DNA from 3 places in the Streptomyces zhihengii genome. Region 3 is predicted to be linked to each of the others. Evidence: predicted binding sites of a transcription regulator. Region 3 holds the regulator's gene; each other region holds the start of a gene.
What was found. Region 3 encodes HrcA, which represses chaperone genes, less so after heat shock. Its sites were predicted from a motif close to TTNGCACTCNGNNNNNCNGAGTGCNAA; they were not measured.

Region 1 (2,265 bases), 2.1 Mb from region 3:
CGCCGAGCATCGCCTTGCGGCGGTCGCCGAAGCCGGGGGCCTTGACGGCCACCGCGTTGAACGTGCCGCGGATCTTGTTCACGACCAGGGTCGACAGGGCCTCGCCCTCGACGTCCTCGGCGATGATCAGCAGCGGCTTGGAGCCACCCGCCTGGATGACCTTCTCCAGCAGCGGCAGCAGGTCCTGGATCGAGGCGATCTTGCCCTGGTGGATCAGGATGTACGGGTCGTCGAGGACGGCCTCCATACGCTCCTGGTCGGTCACCATGTACGGGGACAGGTAGCCCTTGTCGAAGGCCATGCCCTCGGTGAAGTCCAGCTCCAGACCGAAGGTGTTGGACTCCTCGACGGTGATGACACCGTCCTTGCCGACCTTGTCCATCGCCTCGGCGATGAGCTCGCCGACCTGCTGGTCCTGGGCGGACAGCGCGGCGACGGCGGCGATGTCGCTCTTGTCGTCGATGGGACGCGCGGTCGCGAGCAGCTCGTCGGAGACGGCCTTGACGGCGGCGTCGATGCCCTTCTTCAGGGCGGCCGGGGAGGCGCCGGCGGCGACGTTGCGCAGACCCTCGCGGACCAGGGCCTGGGCCAGCACGGTGGCGGTGGTCGTACCGTCACCCGCGATGTCGTTGGTCTTGGTCGCCACCTCCTTCACGAGCTGCGCGCCGAGGTTCTCGTACGGGTCCTCGATCTCGACCTCACGGGCGATCGTGACACCGTCGTTGGTGATGGTGGGAGCGCCGAACTTCTTGTCGATGACGACGTTGCGGCCGCGGGGGCCGATCGTCACCTTGACCGTGTCGGCAAGCTTGTTGACGCCACGCTCGAGGGCGCGACGGGCGTCCTCGTCGAACTTCAGGATCTTCGCCATGGAGCTTCTCAAGTCCTCTCGAAACGAACCGCGCCCCTCGCCGCCCGGCAACTAGCGGGGTGACCAGGGGCGCGGATCGAAGTAAATCGGTGAATTACTTCTCGACGATCGCGAGCACGTCGCGAGCCGAGAGGACGAGGTACTCCTCGCCGCTGTACTTCACTTCGGTGCCGCCGTACTTGCTGTAGAGCACGACATCGCCGACGTTCACGTCGAGCGGAAGACGCTCGCCGTTCTCGAAGCGGCCCGGGCCCACGGCCAGGACGACGCCCTCCTGGGGCTTCTCCTTGGCGGTGTCCGGAATAACCAGGCCAGAGGCCGTGGTCTGCTCGGCGTCGAGCGGCTGGACCACAATGCGGTCCTCGAGCGGCTTGATGGCAACCTTGGAGCTGGCGGTCGTCACGATCCGACCTCCCCCTTCGGAGATCTCACGGGGTTAACTGTCTGAGGTGGCGACCAGGTGGATCCGTCGTCGCGGGTGCCGGACCTGCCCGTCGCTGTGTTGGCACTCTCCAGTGGTGAGTGCCAGGAGCGAGACTATGACCGGGATTAGCACTCGGTCAAGCGGAGTGCCAATCCGGCCGCGCGCGCCGTCCTGATCCCGACCCCGGCGGCCGGCCCCGCGATGGTCCCGCAGCGGCCCCCGCACCCGCCCCGGACAACGCCGTCCCGCCGTCCGGGGTTCCGCGGGCGGGCTCCCGGGCTCAGACGTAGTCCTCCAGCCGGGCGACGGCGTACCCCTTCTCCGTCACGGTCTTCATCACCCGCCGGATCATGTCGGGCATGCTGCCCTTCCAGTCGTCCTTGCCGCGGAAGTGGGTGAGGATGATGTCGCCCGGGTGCAGATCGCGGTCCCACTCCCGCCACTCCATGTGGTCGGGGAACGCCTCGGAGGCCCACAGCGGCACGGCCTCGACGCCGCAGGACTTCGCCACCCGCAGCGTGTCGCCGTTGTAGTTGCCGTACGGCGGGCGGAACAGCCGGGGCCTGGTGCCGTACCGCTTCTGGAGCTTCTCCTGCTGGCCGCAGATCTCCCGCTGCTGCTGGGCGTACGAAAGGCCGGGCAGATAGCGGTGGTTGAGGGTGTGGTTGTGCAGCGCCACCCCGCTGTCGCGCATCTTCGCGAAGTACCCGTAGTCGTCGCCGATGACGTAGTCGCTGAGGAAGGCGCTGTACGGGATCTGGAGTTCGGTCATCATCCGCAGCAGCTCGGGGTCCTTCTCCGCGCCGTCGTCGATCGTCAGGAAGACGATCTTCTCCTTGGTGGGCACGGTGGTGAAGACGGGCGGGAGGTTCTCGCCGCCCTTGACCTCGAAGCCCTTGCGGGTGGTGATCCTCGGCTTCGCCGCCGGGGGCGGGGGCGCGGCGAGCGGCGTCCGCGCGAGACCCCACTT
Region 2 (2,265 bases), 1.0 Mb from region 3:
GGGTGACCTTCGCGGGGTCGATGATGCCCTCGGCGATCATGTCGACGTACTCGCCGGTCGCGGCGTTCAGACCGTGGCCGACGGCCAGGTTGCGCACCTTCTCGACGACGACGCCGCCCTCGAGACCACCGTTGACGGCGATCTGCTTCAGCGGGGCCTCCAGCGCGAGCTTCACGGCGTTGGCGCCGGTCGCCTCGTCGCCGTCCAGCTCCAGCTTCTCGAAGACCGCGGAGGCCTGGAGCAGGGCCACGCCACCACCGGCGACGATGCCCTCCTCGACGGCCGCCTTCGCGTTGCGAACGGCGTCCTCGATGCGGTGCTTGCGCTCCTTGAGCTCGACCTCGGTCGCGGCACCGGCCTTGATGACGGCCACGCCGCCGGCCAGCTTCGCGAGGCGCTCCTGGAGCTTCTCGCGGTCGTAGTCCGAGTCGCTGTTCTCGATCTCGGCGCGGATCTGGTTGACCCGGCCGGCGACCTGGTCGCTGTCACCGGCGCCGTCGACGATGGTGGTCTCGTCCTTGGTGATGACGACCTTGCGGGCGCGGCCCAGCAGGTCCAGGCCGGCGTTCTCGAGCTTGAGGCCGACCTCCTCGGAGATGACCGTGCCGCCCGTGAGGATGGCGATGTCGTTCAGCATGGCCTTGCGGCGGTCGCCGAAGCCCGGGGCCTTGACGGCGACGGACTTGAAGGTGCCGCGGATCTTGTTGACGACCAGGGTCGACAGGGCCTCGCCCTCGACGTCCTCGGCGATGATCAGCAGGGGCTTGCCCGACTGCATGACCTTCTCCAGCAGCGGAAGGAGGTCCTTCACGTTGCTGACCTTGGAGTTGACGATCAGGAGGTACGGGTCGTCGAGCGACGCCTCCATGCGCTCCATGTCGGTGGCGAAGTACGCCGAGATGTAGCCCTTGTCGAAGCGCATACCCTCGGTGAGCTCCAGCTCCAGACCGAAGGTCTGGGACTCCTCGACGGTGATGACGCCTTCCTTGCCGACCTTGTCCATGGCCTCGGCGATGAGCTCGCCGATCTGGGTGTCGGCGGCGGAGATGGAGGCCGTGGAAGCGATCTGCTCCTTGGTCTCGACATCCTTCGCCTGCTCCAGCAGCGCACCGGAGACGGCCTCGACGGCCTTCTCGATGCCGCGCTTGAGGGCCATCGGGTTGGCGCCGGCGGCTACGTTGCGCAGGCCCTCGCGGACCAGCGCCTGGGCCAGGACCGTCGCGGTCGTCGTGCCGTCACCGGCGACGTCGTCCGTCTTCTTCGCGACTTCCTTGACCAGCTCGGCGCCGATCTTCTCGTACGGGTCCTCGAGCTCGATCTCCTTGGCGATGGACACACCATCGTTGGTGATCGTGGGGGCGCCCCACTTCTTCTCGAGGACGACGTTGCGACCCTTGGGGCCAAGGGTGACCTTGACGGCGTCGGCGAGCTGGTTCATCCCGCGCTCGAGACCGCGCCGTGCCTCCTCGTCGAACGCGATGATCTTGGCCATGTGAAGTGGTCCTCCCGGACTGGGGTGGATTGCTTCGGATCGCGTCAGGTGCCCGCGACGGACGGTCCGCGAGCCCGGTGGTTCCTTGCCCCACCCGGCTCGCCGACCTCACCTGAACGATCCAAGTTCTGTCACTCTCACTGGGAGAGTGCTAACGCCAATGATTAGCACTCGACCCCTGAGAGTGCAAGCGCCTTCGAAGAAGGCCCGGTGAGGGGCGGTGGCCGGGCGGCGGGAGGGCGCAAGCGCCGCCGGGGAACGGCCGCTTGCCTCCGCGCGCACGCGCGCACGCACGAGGGGCCCGCGTCCCGGGTGGGATGCGAGCCCCTCGTGCGTGAGTGCGTCGGTGGCCGAACGCGCCTGGATCAGTCGGATCAGACGGCGAGCTTGACCATGTCCGCCTGCGGACCCTTCTGGCCCTGCGAGATCTCGAATTCGACTCGCTGACCTTCTTCAAGGGTGCGGTACCCGTCCATCTGGATCGCGCTGTAGTGGACGAAAACATCCGCACCACCGTCGACCGCGATGAAGCCGTACCCCTTCTCCGCGTTGAACCACTTGACGGTGCCCTGAGCCATGCCTAACTCCCCTATTACTGGCCCTTGCGCAGGACCGCACTTCGCGGACCCTGGGTAGACCTCACCCCCGACAGGAGGGGTGTGCGCCGGAACGCGTCGACCGCGGCTGAATGTATCTGCCCAACTGCCCTCTGCAACAGGTCAGTCGGACGAGAAATCCGGGCACGGCCGATCGGCCGATCCCTGCGAATCCGC
Region 3 (2,265 bases):
GCGGCCTCGTTGAGGTCGATCTCCAGCCGGATCATCGCGTCCTGGCCGCGCCGGGTGCGCGAGCGCGGGCCGCGCTGCGAAGCCGTGCCGAAGAAGGCGTCCATGATGTCGGAGAAGTTGCCGAAGCCGCCGGCCCCGAACCCGCCCGCGCCGCCGCCCGCCTGGGACAGCGGGTCGCCGCCGAGGTCGTAGACCTGCTTCTTCTGCGGGTCCGACAGCACCTCGTACGCGGCGTTGATCTCCTTGAAGCGCTCCTGCGTCTTCGGGTCCGGATTCACATCCGGGTGGAGTTCTCGCGCAAGACGGCGGAAGGCCTTCTTGATCTCGTCCTGGGACGCGTCGCGGCGTACGCCGAGTACGGCGTAGTAGTCCGTGGCCACTTACGACTCCGCCAGGATCTGTCCGACGTAACGTGCCACTGCGCGTACCGCTCCCATCGTTCCGGGGTAGTCCATGCGGGTCGGTCCGACCACGCCGAGTTTGGCGACTGCTTCGCCGCCCGAACCGTAACCGACCGAGACGACGGACGTGGAGTTCAGTCCCTCGTGGGCGTTCTCGTGCCCGATTCTCACGGTCATGCCCGATTCCTTGGCCTCGCCGAGCAGCTTGAGGAGCACGACCTGCTCCTCCAGCGCCTCCAGCACCGGCCTGATCACCAGGGGGAAGTCGTGCCCGAAGCGGGTCAGATTGGCGGTGCCGCCGATCATGAGCCGTTCCTCGGTCTCCTCCACCAGCGTCTCCAGCAGGGTCGCGAGCACCGTGGAGACCGTCCCGCGGTCCTCGGTCTCGAACGACTCCGGCAGATCCTGCACCAGGGTCGGCACGTCCGCGAAGCGGCGCCCGACGACCCGGCTGTTGAGCCGGGCGCGCAGGTCGGCGAGGGAGGTCTCGCCGAACGGCGCGGGGCAGTCGACGAGCCGCTGCTCCACCCGCCCCGTGTCGGTGATGAGCACCAGCATCAGCCGGGCGGGGGCCAGTGACAGCAGTTCCACGTGCCGGACCGTCGAGCGGGTCAGCGAGGGGTACTGCACCACGGCGACCTGCCGGGTGAGCTGGGCGAGCAGCCGCACCGTGCGCCCGACGACGTCGTCGAGGTCGACGGCCCCGTCCAGGAAGTTCTGGATGGCGCGGCGCTCGGGGGTGGACAGCGGCTTCACTCCGGCGAGCTTGTCGACGAAGAGGCGGTAGCCCTTGTCCGTGGGGATCCGGCCGGCGCTGGTGTGCGGCTGGGCGATGAAGCCCTCCTCCTCCAGCACGGCCATGTCGTTGCGCACGGTGGCCGGGGAGACGCCCAGGCGGTGGCGCTCGGTCAGCGCCTTGGAGCCGACGGGCTCCTCCGTGCCGACGTAGTCCTGGACGATGGCGCGCAGGACCTCGAGCCTGCGTTCGCTGAGCACCGTGCGCACCTCCTGCTGCGGTTCGTGATCCCTCGGCCGTCTGCCCCGGCAGCCGCCTGGCACTCGATACGGCCGAGTGCCAGCGGTCCCCCGGCCAGTGTACGGCTGCGGGGTACGCCCCTAGCAAGGGTGACCGACCACCGGGTCGGCGCGACGGGCCGCCCCGGCGTCCCGGCCGACGCCCGGCGGGCGGATGCGGATAGCGTCGCGCCCATGGACGTCGCTTGGGAAGACTTCGGCTGGGAACGGCTGGCGGACGGCGTCGGCCGCCGCAGGCTGCCCACCTGGGACGCGACCGTCGGCCTGGTCGCCGGCGAGGACGCGGTGCTGCTCTGGGACACGGGTTCCACCATCCGCGAGGGCGCCGCGATCCGGGCCGAGGTGCAGGCGCTGCTGGGCCGCCGAGTGACACATGTCGCACTCAGCCACCCCCACTTCGACCACGTCCTCGGCACGGCCGCCTTCGCGGGGGCCGAGGTCTACGGGGCGGTGGGCCTGGACGGGCTGCTGCGGCGGGGGGGCGACGCCCTCCGGCAGGACGCCGTGCGCCACGGGGTGGCGCCCGGGGAGGCCGCCGAGGCGGCGGACGTGCTGGTCGTGCCGCACCACGCGGTGACCGGCGAGTGCGCGATCGACCTGGGCGGCCGGCAGGCGGTGCTCGCCGACGCGGGCCCCGGCCACACCGGCCACGACCTGGCCCTGCTGGTGCCCGGCACGCCGGACGTGGTGTTCTGCGGAGATCTGGTGGAGGAGTCCGGCGAGCCCCAGGCCGGGCCCGACGCGATCGGCGCCCGCTGGCCCGCCGCGCTCGACCGGCTGCTCGCCCTCGGCGGCCCGGACGCGCGGTACGTACCGGGTCACGGGGCTG

Region 1: a site for HrcA is predicted at 1,421-1,447, ahead of groES (co-chaperone GroES). Genes of this name have one in related genera too.
Region 2: a site for HrcA is predicted at 1,621-1,647, ahead of groL (chaperonin GroEL). Genes of this name have one in related genera too.

What each region holds. Positions count from the first base shown of each region.
Region 1 covers NZ_JAFEJA010000001.1:3,445,861-3,448,125, forward strand. The annotation lists gene groL (chaperonin GroEL) at 1-871, opposite strand, end outside; gene groES (co-chaperone GroES) at 966-1,274, opposite strand; gene JE024_RS14260 (polysaccharide deacetylase family protein) at 1,576-2,265, opposite strand, start outside.
Region 2 covers NZ_JAFEJA010000001.1:4,561,273-4,563,537, reverse strand. The annotation lists gene groL (chaperonin GroEL) at 1-1,492, opposite strand, end outside; gene JE024_RS19220 (cold-shock protein) at 1,867-2,070, opposite strand.
Region 3 covers NZ_JAFEJA010000001.1:5,565,821-5,568,085, reverse strand. The annotation lists gene dnaJ (molecular chaperone DnaJ) at 1-380, opposite strand, end outside; gene hrcA (heat-inducible transcriptional repressor HrcA) at 381-1,397, opposite strand; gene JE024_RS23560 (MBL fold metallo-hydrolase) at 1,611-2,265, shown strand, end outside.